Regions from separate parts of the Oceanobacillus aidingensis genome, predicted to be linked through region 3. Evidence: predicted binding sites of a transcription regulator. Region 3 holds the regulator's gene; each other region holds the start of a gene.
What was found. Region 3 encodes NrdR, which represses ribonucleotide reductase genes. Its sites were predicted from a motif close to AACACNATATATNGTGTT; they were not measured.

Region 1 (6,211 bases), on a different contig from region 3:
TTCTTCCGTAAAAAGGCAACAATCTCTTCTCCCAGCTCCTGCGCCTGTTCTGATTCTCCATGATGCTTACCTGTCAATGCTTTTAAACACTCCGCCAGGCCAATAAAACCAACACTTAAACTCCCCTGCTTCAATACCTCTTCCAATGTATCCTCTGGATTTAATTCGTCACTGCCTGTCCAGACGCCTTCTCCATGCAAAAAAGTGAAGTTATTCACAAGTTTATTTGCCTGAAATACATACCGTTCATACAATTGACGAATGACCATTTCCGTATAGACCTCTAATTTCGCCATAAATGCCTCGACGGTTGATGAGGTCAGCGCTATTTTCACTAAATTAATACTGGTAAAGGAGATATTGCCGCGCCCGAGACTATTTTCTTCTCCATGACGATTAGCCATAATACGCGTACGGCAGCCCATATAAGCTACTTCCGAATCCGGATTTCCTTCTTCATAATAAACGAAGTTGAATGGCGCATCGATAAAGCTGAAGTTTGGAAAAAGCCTTTTTGCTGTTGTTTCCAAAGCCAGCTGATACAAATCATAGTTTGGATCCGCTTTATAAAAATTAACGTCTTTTTTCATTTTAAAAATTTGAATCGGAAAAATTGGTGTCTCCCCTTTTCCTAAACCAGCCTGTGTAGCTAAAAGAAGATTTTTTATAATCAGTCTTCCTTCTCTGCTTGTATCTGTTCCATAATTGATTGACGTAAATGGAACCTGACCGCCGCTTCTGGAATGGAGGCTGTTCAAATTATGAATAAACGCTTCACAGGCCTGGTAGCATTCCCGGTCCGTTTCCTCCCAAGCTAACTTCTCCAATTCCTGTGGAGCAAGGGGAAGCTGATATTGCTGTAATCTATGCAGCCGCTTTTGATAGGACTTCTTCACAAACGGCGCTAAATCATAATCAAACGCCTGGAAGCTCTGTCCACCATGCTGCTGATTTTGGTTGCTTTGAAAAACGATTGCCGCTAATGCCATCGCACTCAGAATGCTTTGTGGGGAGCGCATATGTCCATGCCCTGTGTTAAACCCTTTTTCCAACAATTTTCCTAAAGGAATTTGGCAGCAGGTCGCTGTCCCCGTGGGCATATAATCTAAATCATGAATATGAATATAATTATCCTCCATTGCCTGCTTCGCTTCTCGGCTCAACATCTTTTCTTTCGCATAAAGTTTTGCACTTTCACTAGCAAACTTGTTCATCTGCCCGCATGGTGATTTCCCGTCCACATTGGCATTCTCCTGTATTAAATCCTGATTGGTGCTGGATACAATCTCTTGAAAATCCTGCATTAAATCTGCTTCTGTACTTTCAGGAGCAGTCATTACTTCCGCCATCTTCTATTCCTCCTTCTTCGTCTCCGCAAATACGTTTCAACGCACTCAAAAACTATATATAGTATGTTTAAAAACAAAGCAGAACTATATATAGTTCTATGGTAAAGGAGGTTAGAAAGAAGTTCAAATGGATATTTTATGACTTTTACCACTTTTTCTTCTCATTCTCTATCCCGATTATGAATTTTTTAAGTCATTTTTGAACCGTTTCAAGCATTTCTTCCAGAAGCTGCTGCCGGTTACCCTGCCGCAGGAATTCCTCTTCTGTAATTTTCTGCAGAATCTGCTTTTTTTGCTCGGGTGTTAAAGGCAGGGTGAGGATTCTTTTTCTTGCCTGATCAAGAAAGATAAGATCAGCTTCTATTTCTGCTGGCAGCTGATCCGCCAGCTTATTTTTTAACTGTTTTGCATAAATTGGACTCGCACCGCCGGTGGACAACGCAAGGCTTAGCGCTCCCCTTTGTAGAACAGCAGGAAAGGATACATCACTTTTCATGGCATCATTTGCAACATAAGCCAGCTGATGCGGCTGTTTGTTTTCATAAAGGGACACATTCAGTTCTTTCTTATCTGTCATCAATAAAAGAAATAGACAATTAAAATGTTCTCCCTCGTGAACCTCTCTTTCCTGCCACTTGATTTTTCCTTTTTGATAAAGCTGCTGCAAAAATGGATGAAGCTTCGGCGCAATGATAGTGATAGCAGCTCCAGCATCTAAAAAATGACGTATTTTTCTCGCTGCAACAGCTCCTCCGCCGACTGCAATGACGGTCTGATTCTTCACCTCTAAAAAAAGCGGCATGTGCATCAGCTGACTCTTCCTTTCAGCAATGTATTGACTCGATCGACTAGGACTGTAACGAGCTGATCATCAAATCCTAAGTACGGACAAAGAATAAATTGTTTATCTGTCCGTTCAGACAGTTCATCTAATTTCTGGCGCAGCTCCCTCATTAATACACCGGAGAATAGCAAATAGGGGACAACATACACCACCGAATTAGGACTTTTAAGCAATTGCTCCAGCCCCTCATCCAATGTAGGACGGGTTGCTGCCAGATAACATGTATTTACTTCATTTACCGGAGCTGCCTCCCATAATAAGCGTGCAATTTTGGCAAGGTCGCTATTGGCATCCGGATCACTGCTGCCCCGCCCGACAAGTAATACAGAAGCAGGTTCGCGTTCTTCATACACAGGCGGTTTACCGGTTTGCTTCAGTCCTCCCATTTCCAGGCGTTTGTTTAGTAAATCAATGATTGTCGGATCTACTCCCATCACCTTTCCATAGGTAAAGGTTACGTCTGGATAGCGTTTTTCTGCCTGCCCTATTTCTTTTGGGATATCCTGCTTTGCATGCCCAGCTGAAAGCAATAGAACCGGCACAACTGCAATCTGTGCTGCTCCCTGCCGGACACAGCTGTCGATGCCTGTTTGGATGGATGGTGAAGCAAGTTCAATAAAGCAGGTTTCCTGTATCTGAATCTGCGGATTTTTTTTCTTCGCTCTGTCTACAAAAGCCAGAAGCTCCTCATTCCCCCGTTGTACCCGGCTTCCATGCCCGATATATAAAATAGCCTGCATCCTGTATTCCCCTTCCTCTCATTCTCTTTCAAGTCTAGCAAATTTCTGCTTAATGAACGATATTAATTGTAAAACTTAAAAATTTTAAGAAAAGGCCGCTGCAGCCAGCGGAGCTTCTTTTTGCAAAAGAACTTCCTGCAGTGCTTCTTCGGTCGGTTCAGATAATACCTCCGAAACAGCATACCCTGCTTTGACAGCAGCCTGCTTTGATTTTTCTCCAAAACAAATCACGCGTGCATAGGTACTAATGTTTTCTGGCGTTTCTCCACAAGCTTGAAACCCTTCCGTCACTGTTTTCACAGAACGCGCATTAGGAAAAATGATCGTTTCGATACGCTCCTCCTCCTGAAGACGGCTGAACGTTTGCTCCGTCTGCTGCACACGAATAAAGCTATGCGTAGCAATGAAATCAGGCTCAAATACGAATGGATAACGCTGCTCTTTTCGATGGAAGCCTTCCGGGTCTCCTAATATTACCAGCGGGGAAGCGTCGGGGCTCCGTTCTGCTATTTCTTTTCCAAAACAATGATAGGATTCTATGGCCTTTACTGTTTTTTTAGAAATTCCATAGAATTCACCTTGAATCCTTCGAATATCGATTTTATTTGCCTGCAGAGACTCGAAGAAAATGTCCACACTTGCCGGTGATAAAAAAAGAAGATCCCGATTTGCCGGAATATCGGCTTTTTTCAACAGATGCTTTTTCTTTTGCATCCGCGGAAATTCAAAAACCTCTGCTCCCTGCTCCCGTAAATGCCGGGCCATTTCACTCGGTTCTTCACCAGCCCGCCCGAGAAGCAAATGCTGACTAAACAGCGGCTTGCTTTCAAACCAGCTTTCTCCTTTTTTCAGTGTGCTTACATCTCCTACTAAGATGATAGCTGGATTTTTAAACTGTGCCGCTTTTGCTTTCTGTACAATAGTTGCAAGATTTCCCTGCAGCGTTCTCTGTTTTCCGGTCGTGCCCCATTGAATTAATAAAACTGGCGTATCCGAAGACCGCCCATATGAGATGAGCTGTTCTGAAATGTAAGGCAGATTGCCCAATCCCATATAGAACGCAATGGTGTCGATCCCGTTCGCTAAAGCATGCCAGTCAATCAGCGGTTCACCTGAAGGCGACTTATCATGACCTGTAATAACAGCAAAGGATAAGCTATGCTCACGATGTGTAACAGGCACGCCCGCATAAGCAGCAGCTCCGATTCCCGCCGTTATCCCTGGAACAATCTCGTAAGGCACACCGGCCTGTTCCAGTGCAGCTGTCTCCTCGCCTACCCGGCCAAATACGCTTGGGTCGCCGCCTTTCAAACGCACAACATTCTTTCCTTCTAAGCCATGCTTTACTAATAACTCATTAATTGCTTCCTGACGCAGTATATGTTTTTTAGGCATTTTACCACAATATATAAATTCTGCTTGCGGTGAAGCATATTCCAGTAAGAGAGGGTTAACCAGCCTATCGTATAAAACAACTTCTGCCTGCTGCAAATACGTATAACCTTTTAAAGTCATTAACCCAATATCTCCAGGACCAGCTCCGACTAAGTACACACATCCTGGTTTTGTCATCATTCGTCACCCTCATTTCATCCATTTCTAAGCTTTTTCGTATCAAATCGGCTTTTCAAGTCAATAGCCCTGCTTTTCTTAAAGTTAAAGAAGAGCAGGGCGATAACCGCAGCCCTGTCTCTTCTTTAAAGTTTTCAACCTTAAAACGTTTAATCATGAAAGTTTACTCCAGAAGTAACAGCCTTCACATACTCTTTTCGAACTACAAAATCACCGAAGTGTTCGCCATCCAGACGTTCCTTTGCATAATGCCGAATAATCGGCTGCAGCGTTTCTAAAATTTCTTTTTCTCCAATGCTTTCCCGGTAAATCTTGCTTAAACGCTGTCCGGCAAATCCTGCTCCTAGATACATATTATATTTTCCTGGGGCTTTCCCAATAAAGCCAATTTCTCCTAATGCTGCTCGTGAGCATCCGTTCGGGCAGCCAGACATCCGAATGACAATTTCTTCATCACGTAGCCCTTCTTCTTCCAGCAGTGTTTCCAGTTTCTCAATCAAGGAAGGCAGATAACGCTCTGATTCAGCCATCGCCAAGCCGCAGGTCGGAAAAGCAACACAAGCCATGGAATTACGGCGTAATGCAGATTGCTCCTTTCCATCTGACAGTCCATACTGCTCGATAAGTGCGATGATTTCCTTTTTCTTCTGACTGGTGACATTTCCGATTACCAGGTTTTGGTTTGCCGTTAAACGGAAATCTCCGGTATGAATTTTGGCAATTTCCCGCAGTCCCGTCATCAGCTGATAGTCTTCTTTATCCTGAATACGTCCATTTTGAATAAAAAGCGTAAAATTCCAGCGATTCTTCGTCCCTTTCACCCAGCCATAGCGGTCGCCGTTATGGTCAAAATGAAAGTCGTGTGCTTCGTCCAGCTGCCAGCCTAAACGTTCCGTCAGCTCATTTTTAAGCCAATCAATCCCTCTGGCATCAATCGTATATTTAAAACGTGCGTATTTTCGTTCGGAACGGTTTCCATAATCCCGCTGGATGGTAATGATTTTTTCAGCAACATCCGTGATTTGGTCCGGCTTACAGAAACCAATCACTCTTCCCAGCTGCGGATACGTATTGGTATCGCCATGTGTCATGCCCATACCGCCGCCAACCGATACATTGAATCCTTGAAGCTGTCCATCCTCCAGAACAGCAATAAAACCTAAATCCTGCGAAAAGATATCTACATCATTGGATGGCGGAACTGCAATTCCAATCTTAAACTTTCTTGGCAGATAAACCGTTCCATACATTGGCTCTACTTCATCAGTTTCTTTAGAATCAACCACCTTATCCCCATCAAGCCAAATTTCATGGTACGCATTTGTGCGCGGAGATAAATAGTCACTCAATACTTTTGACCACTCGTGGACTTCTGCATGCACCTCCGATTGATCCGGGTTAGGATTACACATAACATTCCTGTTAACGTCTCCGCAGGCTGCAAGGGTATCCATCAAAGCATCATTAATCCCTTTGATACTTGCTTTCATATTCCACTTTAAAATGCCATGCATCTGAAACGCCTGTCTGGTAGTCAATTTAATCGTCTGATTCCCGTAGGTGTTAGCCAATTCATCAATAACCAGCCATTGCTCCGGTGTAGCAACTCCTCCGGGTACACGGACCCGCACCATAAATTGATAGGCAGGCTCAAGCTTCTGCCGCTGCCGTTCGGTACGCAGATCCCGGTCATCCTGTAAATAGCT
Region 2 (6,211 bases), on a different contig from region 3:
GTGGGAGTCAGCGAAGAGCTGGCAACATATTTGCCAAAACCATTAATTATGAAGGAAAAGGACTCGTTTCGCTTTGATTATGACAGACCACAGTCTATCGGCCGGATAAAACCGTTCTATGGGAATTTTGGTATTAACCTGCGTGCGTATACGTATATTCGTACGATGGGAGCAGAGGGCCTGAAAAAGGTCAGCGAATATGCCGTACTCAATGCGAATTATATGATGCGTCAGTTAGAAAAAGTATTTCAACTGCCTTATCCGCAGCATTGTAAGCATGAATTTGTACTGTCGGGGAGCATTCAGAAAAAACTTGGCGTCCGCACATTAGATATGGCGAAAAGGCTGCTGGATTTTGATATTCATCCACCTACCATTTATTTTCCGTTGAATGTGGAAGAAGGGATGATGATTGAGCCTACTGAAACAGAATCGAAAGAAACGCTCGATTCCTTTATTGATATCATGACCCGTATAGCAAAAGAAGCAGAAAAAGACCCGGAAACTGTACAGGAGGCACCACATCATACAATTGTGAAGCGGATGGATGAAGCAACCGCTGCACGTAAACCAATCTTGCGGTACGAAGAATCGTAAACCATCATAAAAGCTGATTCAGAGGTTATGCTCTGAATCAGCTTTTATTTTTAGCCCAATTAACAGCTTTCACAAAATGGAAAACAAAGGCTTTATTTTTTCATTTTAATCTTTCCAGTCCATTTTTTAAATCCGCCTTTAAGCTGATAAATTTCTTCAAATCCTTTTTTATGCAGGAGCTGCGCAGCTCTTGCGGAACGGCTGCTGTTTTGACAATACAGGTAGACCGGCTTGTCCTTTCTCAATTCCACAAGTCTTTGCTTCATTTGCGTTACCGGGATATTACGCGCTCCGAGAATATGACCTTTATCAAATTCCTGCGGCTCACGTACATCGATCAATTGTGCTTTGCGGTAGCCTTCTACAAATTGATCTTCTGTCAGTACATTTAAATAAGTGCGTTGTCTATAGTAGCGAAAAATAGTAATCGCAAGCAGAACAACTAAAGCAATGAGTAAAAATGTCATTTTGTTTCCCCCGTCTATCTTTATATTCTACACTCTTATTATATGGGCAGCGTTTTTATTTTTCAAAGTTTTTATTTTGCAGGCGGATATTCATCTTAAAAAAATATCCTCTTTCCAGTTCCGGATTATTATTTTTGGTAAAAGAGGTGTTTCAAATCCGCTTTAAGGGAATAAAAAAAGTAACCAGAGATTGCATGAAAGTTACTTGCTTTTCTGATAATTAACTATATATTGTGTCGGAATAATGAATTAGATACTATATATTGTTTTATGGAGAAGAGTTATGATAAACTAATAAGTAATCAATTGCAAGACAAGGAGCGATAACATTGACTATCCATTTCGAGTCATTAAGGCAGGTTAATATCGAGGCGCTTAATGAAGATATAAAAAAATTTGAAGCAGTGCACCCAATCACAAAAGAAATGCATATCACTCATCAAGGCGTGTCGAGATTGGTCATGCTGGACCGGTATGCATATAAAGATACAGAGAAAAAAACATTAAAAAAAGGTGATTTTGTTGTTTTAACCGTAAAAGCAGACCCTAAATTTCCCGCTCGGGGTCTAGGATTTATTATAGATATTAATTGGGAAGAAAACAAGGCGGAAGTAGCTGTCGAATCCGATTATGTCGGAGTTTTAGATAAGGAAGAAGAACGGGAAAGCGGGATGATTACGCGTTCACTCGATGTTATCGAAAAGCCGTTGGAAATTTATTATGAACAAATTGCCAAAAGAAATGCGAGCGGGCTTTCCGAAGTGGAGGAAACTGAAGAAAGAAAAGCCAGATCATTTGATGCTTTCTATAATCAATTGGCTTCTATGAATTTTATTCCGGCGGGACGTGTGCTATATGGAGCAGGCGCTGAAACCGATGTAACCTATTTTAACTGTTATGTGATGCCTTTTGTAAAAGATTCACGCGAAGGCATTTCCGATCATCGTAAACAGGTAATGGAAATTATGTCACGTGGCGGCGGTGTCGGCACGAACGGTTCCACATTAAGACCGCGAAATACATTGGCCAGAGGAGTCAACGGAAAATCTTCAGGAAGTGTCTCCTGGCTGGATGATATCGCCAAATTGACGAATCTGGTTGAACAGGGCGGTTCCAGACGCGGAGCACAAATGATTATGCTCGTCGATTCGCACCCGGATATTGTAGAATTTATTATTTCTAAAATGCAGAATCCGCGTATTTTACGTTATTTAATAGAAAATACAGAAGACGAGCAAATGAAGCAGCTGGCAAATGAGAAGTTAAAATTTACCCCGCTGACAGAAACAGAATTTGATTTGTATCAGGGAATCGTCAATTATAAAGCCATCCCCGGCCAAGGCGGCTTCACAGATGCTGCCATGAAGCAGGCGGCGGAGTTATTGCGCGATGGAGGAACGTATTCCGTCCATAACCCGGATTTCCTGGCAGGAGCAAATATTTCTGTCTGTATTACAAAGGAATTTATGGAAGCCGTGGAAAAAGACGATTATTATGAGCTGCGCTTTCCAGATGTAGAAAATTATACACCGGAAGAAATGAAAGCCTATAATGAACAATGGTATGAGGTGGGCGATGTCCGTAAATGGGAAGAAATGGGCTATGGTGTTCGGGTTTACCGGAAAGTGAAAGCAAAGGAACTGTGGAACTTGATTAATATTTGTGCAACATACTCTGCAGAACCGGGCATTTTCTTTATAGATAATGCCAATGAAATGACAAATGCAAAAGCGTATGGTCAGCAGGTTGTTGCGACAAACCCTTGCGGTGAGCAGCCGCTTGCTCCGTTTTCTGTTTGTAATTTGGCTGCCGTCAACCTTGCTGAAATGGCAGATAAAGATACCAAAAAGGTAAATGTAGAAAAATTAAAAGATACTGTAGAAACTGGTGTGCGGATGCAGGATAATGTAATTAACGCAACGCCATATTTCTTAGAAGAAAATAGAAAACAGGCTTTAGGAGAAAGACGTGTCGGCTTAGGCGTGATGGGACTGCATGATTTATTGATTTATTGTGAAACAGCTTATGGCTCAGAAGAAGGAAATAAGCTGATTGACCAAGTGTTTGAAATCATGGCAGCTACTGCTTACCGCACTTCAATCGAGTTGGCGAAAGAAAAAGGAAGCTTTCCTTTCCTGGTGGGTGAAACAGAGGAAGAAACAAAAACGCTCCGTGAACGTTTCATCCAAACGGGATATATGCAAAAAATGCCTGCAGACATTCGGGAAGGCGTATTAGAGCATGGTATCCGCAACTCGCATCTGCTGACTGTCGCTCCAACTGGAAGTACAGGCACGATGGTCGGAGTAAGCACAGGACTGGAACCATACTTCTCCTTTTCTTACTACAGAAGCGGACGATTAGGTAAATTTATCGAAGTAAAAGCGGATATTGTGGAAGAATATTTAAATGAACATCCAGAAGCAGCGGATAAAGAGCTGCCGGAGTGGTTTGTAACCGCAATGGACTTAAGTCCGGAAGCGCATGCGGATACACAATGTGTGATTCAGCGCTGGGTGGACAGCTCGATTTCCAAAACAGTAAATGCACCAAAAGGATATACCGTTGATCAGGTAGAAAGTGTTTACCGCCGTCTGTATAAGGGCGGTGCCAAAGGCGGTACGGTCTATGTGGATGGAAGCAGAGATTCGCAGGTCTTAACCTTAAAAGCAGAGGATAACCAAGTAGGGGAGCAGACAGAATTATTCCCGGATGAGAAAGAAGATAAAAAAATTGTTCTTATGGACACCATTCAGGAATTAGATAAAACAAATGTAACAATCGGATCTGAGGTGGGAGATACCTGTCCAGTCTGCCGAGAAGGCAGTGTAGAAGATATCGGCGGATGTAATACGTGTACCAGCTGTGGTGCTCAATTGAAATGTGGATTGTAAGACATAAAGAGTGGTTCTGTTTATAAACAGAACCCTCTTTTTTGGTATATAATACAGTTTGATATATAAAATCTATGTACAGGGAGAGGTTTATTTGAAAATCCGTCTGTCTGAATACAACGAAAAATGGATTGAAATGTTTGAAAATGAGGTGCGACTTTTAAGTGGAGTGTTTGGAAGTGAAATAATAAAATTTGAACATTTCGGAAGCACAGCAGTCAAAGGAATGAAGGCAAAGCCTGTTATTGATATGATATGTATTGTTAAAGATATCAATAAAATGGATGCTTTCAATGATCAGATGCGTCTGCTGGGATACGATGTTGCTGGAGAGTGGGGAATAAAAAATAGACGATTATTCCGAAAGGGCGGGGAAAACAGAACACATCATATTCATGTTTACCAATATAATAATCCCGAAGTTGAGAGACACCTAGTATTCCGAGATTATTTAAGGAACCACCCTATTGAAGCAGAGAGAGAGAGTAATTTGAAAGAAGAACTGGCCTTAAAATACGATGATACTACTTTTTACAGTAAAGCAAAAAGAACATTTGTAGAGGGGGTAGAACAGCGGGCATTAAATTGGTTTAGGAATAAGTAAATGCGCATAAATTAATCAAGGAGTTGTAGGGTCATTGATTGCCCATTGCTTCTGTCTGTTCTATCAGCTTTATTGCATATTTAATCGGAATAAAGGTGAAAAAGGAAATAAAGTCTATTTCGCCTGCAGCTGATTATTCTTCCATAACCATCTCTTTCATGGTTAATACGCTTAAAATAAGCTGAAAATAAATCGGAATATTTAAAAAATCATTATGAAAGTTAGTAATCATCCTGCTGATTATAAAATCAGACAGGATGATTCATCAAGATTTAAACCTATATCAATACTGCCCCAACAATCCCTTTTTCATCGCCATGCGTTCACAGTATTTAAAAAAGAGCAGACCAGCGATAAAATAGACGAGAGCATTTATAAATAAAATTAACAGCGGCAGCCAGCCGATATCCATTAAAGTCTGTCCGTCGATCATGATATCTCTGACTAAATCAACGCCAATAACAAAAGGCAGAAAATACATAAGAGGGGATGCAGCAAGCGGAATAAAGGTCAGCCCAGCCAATAAAAATTGCAATATCTGCAGGAAGGCTTGAATTTGTTTATAAACAATGGCCAGCCCGCCGACCATTAATCCGACGCCATACATTCCGAAAACAGTTAATACAAAGACAGGGAAAATAGATACAATATCAATATTAAGCCATTGTCCTGCTGTCAGCATGGTAATAACCAGTAAAATAGAAATAATGATTCCGTAAATAATTGTACTGGCAATCAGCCTTGTGCTTAAAATACGCCAGATCCCCATCGGTGACATCGACAATTGTTCAAGCGTTCCGCGAATGGCTTCATTTACAATTTCGAAACCAAACATTTGAATGACGCTAAGTGCCAAAAACCAGAAGATATAGTTAACAATCACAAATTGAATATTCGCATCCTGTGTTGATGGATCCCCAAAAAAGTGTATTACTCCAAATAAACCTAAAAAGATAAAATAAAAGGTTAAAACAAGGGCAAGAGTATTTGGTAAATAACGCTTCAGTTCCAAGTATTCCTTTCGCAGGTTTGCTCGAAATAGATTAATCCACAGCATGTTGAAAGTCTCCTTCAATAATTTTTAAAAATACTTCATCAAACCGAATCGATTTTCGGTCAATCGAATCAATTGGTGTACGGTTCAATTGTAATACTTGAAAAATCTGATAAATATCCTCGCTTTTCTCAAGCTGTACAGTAAGATAGCTGAATAGTTCGTCCTCTACATAATCATTTGCCGGAAAACGGGCGGAAATGGCTTTTTGCTGATCTGGTGACAAAGCTTCATTTAAAGTCAGTCTGTAGGAGCGTACTTCAAACAGTTTTATCAGTTCATCGACGCGCTGATCGATAACGACAGTTCCCTGATTAATAATAACGGTGCGATCACAAATATCCTGAATCACTTCCATGTCATGAGAGCTGATGATAACGGTACGCTGATAATTTTGAACAATGGATTTCAGGATTTCTCTAACCTCCAATCCGGTTTGCACATCTAAACCAAGCGTCGGTTCATCTAAGAGCATGACTTCCGTATTAGCAAGCATCGCTACAGCTATTGCTAATTTTTGCTGCATCCCGCGGGAAAGCCGGTTTACCAACTCATTCTCTTTTTCCTTCAAACGGAATATTTGCAGCAGTTCATC
Region 3 (6,211 bases):
CGAAAGATGCACAACGGTCACATTGTTTCGATTGTGATTTATATTCATAGAGCCGCATTAAATTCTTTTCAATATCGTGGTCAGTCAGTTCCGGATGGTCACGCAAAAATGCTTTAACAGAGGGATCACTTAGAATTTCATTTTTTATTCTAGTGTAATTGGTTTTGAAGTTCTCATTTTTGTCCATCCATGCTTTTAATTCGGATTGTATCGGTTTCACCTATTATCCCTCCTTTTCATCTCAGCTTTCATTTAAATATTTTTGCAGCTTAGCTTCAATTTCCTGCTGCTCTTGTTCGCTTATATTGCTGTCTGTTGTATTTTTTGATGGTGTCTTTTTCCGGTTATTAAACCAGTCCGGAACAACTTCTTTTTTATAGTTGTTATTATAATTATAATTATTACTTTTCCTTGGTTTACTTTTGGATGATTTATATTTTTCCTGTTCTTGTTTAGCAAAGTTCATGGCATCTTTTGCTGTTTTCAATCCAACTCTTGACCAATGGCCAGCAATGGTTTCCATATACGCTTTAGACAGCTTCATATTGGATTGCAGCAGAACATAATGAATCAGTACATTCATGACAGGAGCTGGCAGCCCCTGTTTAGTCATCACTTCCCGGACTACTTTAATATCCTGCTCCGAAGCATGGTTTCCGTCAGATAAATCCTCCAATAACTGCTTTGGTGATATGTTCTCCAGCTCGTGAATCAGCTGCTCTTCTTTTGTCGCAGGCTGCTTCATAGAAACTTGCGTATCAACAGCTGCCATTTTTTCGTTTAAACGGATAGCCTGTCCATTATTACGGGAGATAAACATATCATGGCAAGCAGATTTAAATTCTTCCTGATTCAATTGGTTATCTTCATCAAGTGCCCATAAAAGTGCTTTTTCTATTTCTATACTTTCTGCATCATATAATACCTTCATCTGATAAATGAGTTTTTTATTTACAGAATGTAAAACTTTTTCAGCCGGAATAAACCGCTGACGAAGCGACTGTTCTATCCATGAAAAATCCATTAAATCCGTTTCTCTATTTTCTTTTTCATTTTCCATATTCAGAACAGCAGACGAAGAAGGTGTAATCGTATCAAACACTTCATTAAAATCAGCTGTTACCTCTTCCCCATAAGCGATGCTGTCCTTTACATAACGAGCATAAAGCTCATTATATTTCTGTTCTCCTATATGATGTAATAATAGCTGGGACAGCATAGGTTCTCCCAAAAATTGATTGGGGGAATAAGGACGCTGCACACTATAAGTATAATAATCTCTGTTGTCCTCTCTTCGTTTATAGGTCTTTAATAACCCGATAGCTTCCAATTTTATACGTGCACGGTAAATATTATCCAGCGTTAAATTCAAATATGTCATTAATGTATGATGTGTCTGCACTTTTTGCGCATAATCTACCTCATAAAATAATGTATAGTATAACGAAATTGCCTGAATCCCAATCAACGGCTGATAAAAATGCGTCAATGATGCATTAAAATCAATGAAAGGCTGTTCATCCATAACAACATGGTACCCATCAATAGGAAGGATTTTTCCGATTACATTCATTTCAACCCATCCTTTATTTTATTCTTCCTGTGTTTGTTTATCTGTCTTGATAATTTCTTTCAACTCATCCAAGAAAACAGTTATATCCTTAAATTGACGATAGACAGAAGCAAACCTGACATAAGATACTTCATCCACCTCAGCAAGTCTTTCCATCACCATTTCGCCTACATTATGACTGGAAACCTCTGAGTTCCCTTCATTCCGTAATTTCTTTTCTACATCTAAAGCAATATTTTCTATCGTATCTATCGCCACAGGGCGTTTCTCACAAGCTCTGATAATCCCTCTGGTAAGTTTTTCCCTTGAAAACTCCTGACGCATGCCATCTTTTTTCACAACAATGAGTGGTACTTCTTCAATCCGTTCAAAAGTGGTAAAACGAAATCCGCACTTCTCACATTCCCGGCGTCTGCGTATAGCTGCTCCCTCTTCAATTGGACGAGAATCTAACACTTTCGTATTTTTATTATTGCAGTTAGAACAACGCATTTCGTTCACTCCTTCTTCATTTACCCTTCTATTAATGGTAATTGTTCATTCACATGCTGATACATTCTTTTTATGATTTTATTACTGTAACCTAAATCTATCTGGAGAGGTGTTTCTGTAGTCACTGAAAAGTCAAGCGCTGTATAATACGGCCGGACCATAATGACTGTAGCAATAATGAAAACTTTTTTACCTCGTTTACTGACAGCACTAATCTCCCCATGCTGCTCCGAGCTGGCATGAATCGAAAAGTCAGAGCTTCCATTAAAATACGTCTCTAGTTCCTGAATAACAGTATTCTTACTCGCTTTATAATATCTGGTTTTTAAGCTTGCATCTATATGATGATCACTTGTTTCTGCATGATTACTAAAAAAACGTTTCATTTTATACCCTATTGACATAAACATACACATCCTATATTCATCGCTATAAAAAACTATTCTACAAGCATCTCTTTTCTCTGTAAACAGCATTGCAGCGTATTTATTCTACCGTATCTTCCAATTCTTTTAAACATATAAATACATACATATACGTATATATTATTTTAACATGATTTGTACATTTAAACTACTTTCCCAAAATAGAGTAAACTGCGGATTTAATATAAGCACATTAAAAAGACATTTATAGAACATAAACCCGTTTAAATTTCTTGGTATTATTCTCATGAAATAGTCATAAAGACTTATTACATATTGTTCAACAACAACCGATAAAGTAATTAAGAAAGCCATTATCCATAAAGATGTCATTTTAAAAAAGAAGGAGTATGTTTTAATGAGTGTAGGAAAGAAATTGAATTTATCTTTTACTGTATTAATTGTTTTATTGGCTGTTTCTGTTGGAAGCAGCATCATGAATTTGAAAAACATTGAAAATGATGTAGGGGAGGCAATGGATTCACGCCTGGAGCAGCTTATGTTAATTGAAAATATCCGCTATGATGTTGCGATGCAGGCGCTCCATACCCGTTCAATGATTTTAGAACCGGAGGAAGATATCCATAGAGAGAATCTTATAGCTGTCGCTGCAGACCTTGACGGCAATTTAGATGAATTACAAGGCTATTTAGCATCTGAGGAAATGAGATCATATTGGGATCAGGCTAATGCCCCGAATAATGATTTCAATGAGGCAATGCCAGATATTATAGCTGATGTGGAAAATGGGAATATCGAAGAGGCGACAGAAATCGTCAATACAACTGTACAGGATATCAACACTGCTATGCTTGATGCAGCTGAAGAAATGGAAATCTATCAAACTGGACAAATGGATAATATCGATAGCGAAATAAGCTCTGCCATTGTTACTGCCCAGGTTATTTCATTCGTTGTTCTGGGTGCAAGTATACTCATTGGTATTGGTTTAATGTTCTATGTTCGCCGTTCTATCACAGCCCCATTAGTAAGTGTCATGGATGTTGCAAGGAAATTTGGTGATGGTGATCTATCTGCAGAGGATATAGCTGTTAAATCTAAAGATGAACTAGGTCAGCTGGCTGCAATTTTCAATGCTTCTAAAAATAATACCCGGGACTTAATTATGCGTATTCAACACAATGCGGAACAGCTGGGTGCATCATCCGAAGAGCTTTCAGCAAGCGCTGAAGAAGCATCTGCAACAACGGAAGAAGTGACGAAGCAGGCTGCGGAGACTGCGGAAACTTCTCAAACTGCAGCACACGCCGCAAATGAAAGCTCCATTGCAATGGGAGAAACCGCTCAGGGTGTTCAGCGAATTGCTGAAGCTGCGCAGTCACTTCATGCTTCTTCCAGCGAAACAAGTGAAGCCGCACAAAATGGAACATTGGTTATCGGGGACGCTCAGCAGCAAATGAATCACATAAATGAATCTGCTTCTTCTGTCAATGATCTTGTGCTGAAACTGGCAAAACAAACCGAAGAAATTGAAAATATTACGAAGGTCATTACTGATATCACAGATCAAACCAATCTATTAGCATTAAATGCAGCGATTGAGGCAGCCCGTGCAGGTGAACAAGGAAAAGGTTTTTCAGTTGTAGCAGATGAAGTACGCAAGCTAGCTGAGCAATCCAAAAAATCAGCCAGCTCTATTAGTCTGTTAACCACAGAAATCAAAAATGATACAGAAAATGTGGAGAAAGCCATGCAAACTGCTTTACCTGCTGTTCAAAAAGGAGTAGAGGTTATTACTGAGGCCGGAACATCTTTTGAAGCGATTGTGACTGCTGTCCAAGGAATGACACACGAAATCCAGGAGGTTTCAGCAACCTCACAGGAGCTTTCAGCAAGCGCAGAACAAGTTTCTGCCTCCGTTACAGAAATTTCAACCGGATCACAGGTCATGTCTGGCAATATTGACACGATTGCCGCTTCAATGGAAGAACAATCTGCAACGATGAATGAAGTTGCCCATGTCGCCACCTCCTTAAGTGAAACTGCTCAAGGATTGCAGGAGGAGACACAGAAATTTAAAGTATAAGACAGAAAAACATCCGCATAAACGCTCAAGCGGATGTTTTTCTGCTGTTATAAGAATCTCTTTTCGGGAAAAAGGAAGCTGATATAGAAACCCGCTTCCCTTTTATATCGTTCTATGATGTTAAACGCACTTTCTGTTCCAGTCTATAACCTACATAGCTGACTAAATCGACAACACGTTTAGAGTAGCCCCATTCATTATCATACCAAGCAATAATCTTTAATTTATTATTATCCATCACCATCGTGGAGAGCCCATCAATGGTTGCAGAATAAGTGCTTGTAGTATAATCAATAGAAACCAGAGGTTCATCCGAATATTGAATAATCCCACGCATACTTCCTTCTGATGCTTGTTTGAATAAAGCATTCACTTCTTCTATCGTAACATCTTCTTCAATATCAATTACTAAATCTACCAATGATACATTAGGTGTTGGTACACGCAATGCCATTCCATGTAATTTACCTTTCGTCTGAGGCAGCACTTCTGCAAGCGCTTTAGCAGCCCCGGTCGTTGTCGGAATGATAGACTGCGTGCAGCTTCTTGCCCGGCGTAAATCTTTATGCGGATTATCAATATTCTTTTGATCATTTGTATATGCATGAACAGTCGTCATTAATCCGTTCTTTATCGTAAAGTGGTCATCAATTACTTTAACCACAGGAGCTAAACAATTGGTTGTACAAGATGCATTCGAGATAACATCATCTAATTCTGGATTGTAATCATTTTCATTTACACCAATAACAATTGTCTTATCCACTTCTTTTCCAGGAGCGGTGATGACTACTTTTTTTGCTCCAGCCTGCAGATGACGCCCAGCTGCCTCTTTTGTGTTAAATTTGCCAGTTGCTTCGATAACAACGTCAATTTCAAGGTCTTCCCATGGTAATTTTTCCGGTTCTCTGAAATTCACCAAAAGAACTTCCTTCCGGTTAACAATCAATTTATTCGGCAGCGCTTGCACTTCTCCATTAAAAGGACCATGGACACTATCATATTTAATTAAGTGAGCAAGCGTTTCTGAAGGATAGCTCGCATTAATGGCAACAACTTCTAAATGCTCCTCTTCCATTGCTTGACGAAAAACCATTCTACCAATTCGACCAAAACCTGTAATTGCAATACGCGTTTTTTCCATAAGCACTATCTTCCTCCCGAAAATGTTATACTTTTTATCTTTTGTTGTAATTAGTATAACACATATAAGAGAAAGTGTGTCATTAAATATTAAAATGTTTCACACATTTTTTGAATATCCTTTGTAAGGAACAGATGGATGTCCATTTAAACAGGGGGATACATATTTTGACCATGACAAAGATTTTTTTTCTTCTTTTTTCCAGAACCATTTTCAGCATTTCTTTTTCTGATATAAAAAAACACTATCTGAACGGTGTAAATTACCGTTCAGATAGTGTCTTTTCACTCACCTATTCCATTACTTCCCATTTTTTCAGCAAATCAAATAATTGCTTCTTGCTTTCTTCCACGGAATGATTATTATCAATTACTTCATCAGCAAGCTTTGCCTTTTCTGCTAATGGCATCTGTGATTTAATCCGGTCCATTGCTTCCTGTTCACGAAGCTGATTTCTTTCCATTAAACGCTCTAACTGTGTTGCTTCATCTACAAACACGACGACTGTTTTATCCGCTAAAGAAGCCAGC

Region 1: the regulator NrdR is predicted to act here: its motif matches at 1,398-1,415, upstream of ACFO3P_RS13490 (anaerobic ribonucleoside triphosphate reductase).
Region 2: the regulator NrdR is predicted to act here: its motif matches at 1,317-1,334, upstream of ACFO3P_RS22180 (vitamin B12-dependent ribonucleotide reductase).

The regions. Positions count from the first base shown of each region.
Region 1 covers NZ_JBHSFT010000020.1:67,843-74,053, forward strand. The annotation lists gene ACFO3P_RS13490 (anaerobic ribonucleoside triphosphate reductase) at 1-1,349, opposite strand, end outside; gene ACFO3P_RS13495 (precorrin-2 dehydrogenase/sirohydrochlorin ferrochelatase family protein) at 1,543-2,157, opposite strand; gene ACFO3P_RS13500 (sirohydrochlorin chelatase) at 2,157-2,933, opposite strand; gene cobA (uroporphyrinogen-III C-methyltransferase) at 3,018-4,508, opposite strand; gene cysI (assimilatory sulfite reductase (NADPH) hemoprotein subunit) at 4,655-6,211, opposite strand, start outside.
Region 2 covers NZ_JBHSFT010000050.1:241,320-247,530, forward strand. The annotation lists gene gcvPB (aminomethyl-transferring glycine dehydrogenase subunit GcvPB) at 1-597, shown strand, start outside; gene ACFO3P_RS22175 (rhodanese-like domain-containing protein) at 690-1,064, opposite strand; gene ACFO3P_RS22180 (vitamin B12-dependent ribonucleotide reductase) at 1,394-3,958, shown strand; gene ACFO3P_RS22185 (GrpB family protein) at 4,053-4,562, shown strand; gene ACFO3P_RS22190 (ABC transporter permease) at 4,846-5,619, opposite strand; gene ACFO3P_RS22195 (ABC transporter ATP-binding protein) at 5,606-6,211, opposite strand, start outside.
Region 3 covers NZ_JBHSFT010000048.1:7,589-13,799, reverse strand. The annotation lists gene dnaI (primosomal protein DnaI) at 1-220, opposite strand, end outside; gene ACFO3P_RS18630 (replication initiation and membrane attachment family protein) at 242-1,573, opposite strand; gene nrdR (transcriptional regulator NrdR) at 1,592-2,065, opposite strand; gene ACFO3P_RS18620 (cytosolic protein) at 2,086-2,469, opposite strand; gene ACFO3P_RS18615 (methyl-accepting chemotaxis protein) at 2,849-4,537, shown strand; gene ACFO3P_RS18610 (glyceraldehyde-3-phosphate dehydrogenase) at 4,650-5,681, opposite strand; gene coaE (dephospho-CoA kinase) at 5,974-6,211, opposite strand, start outside.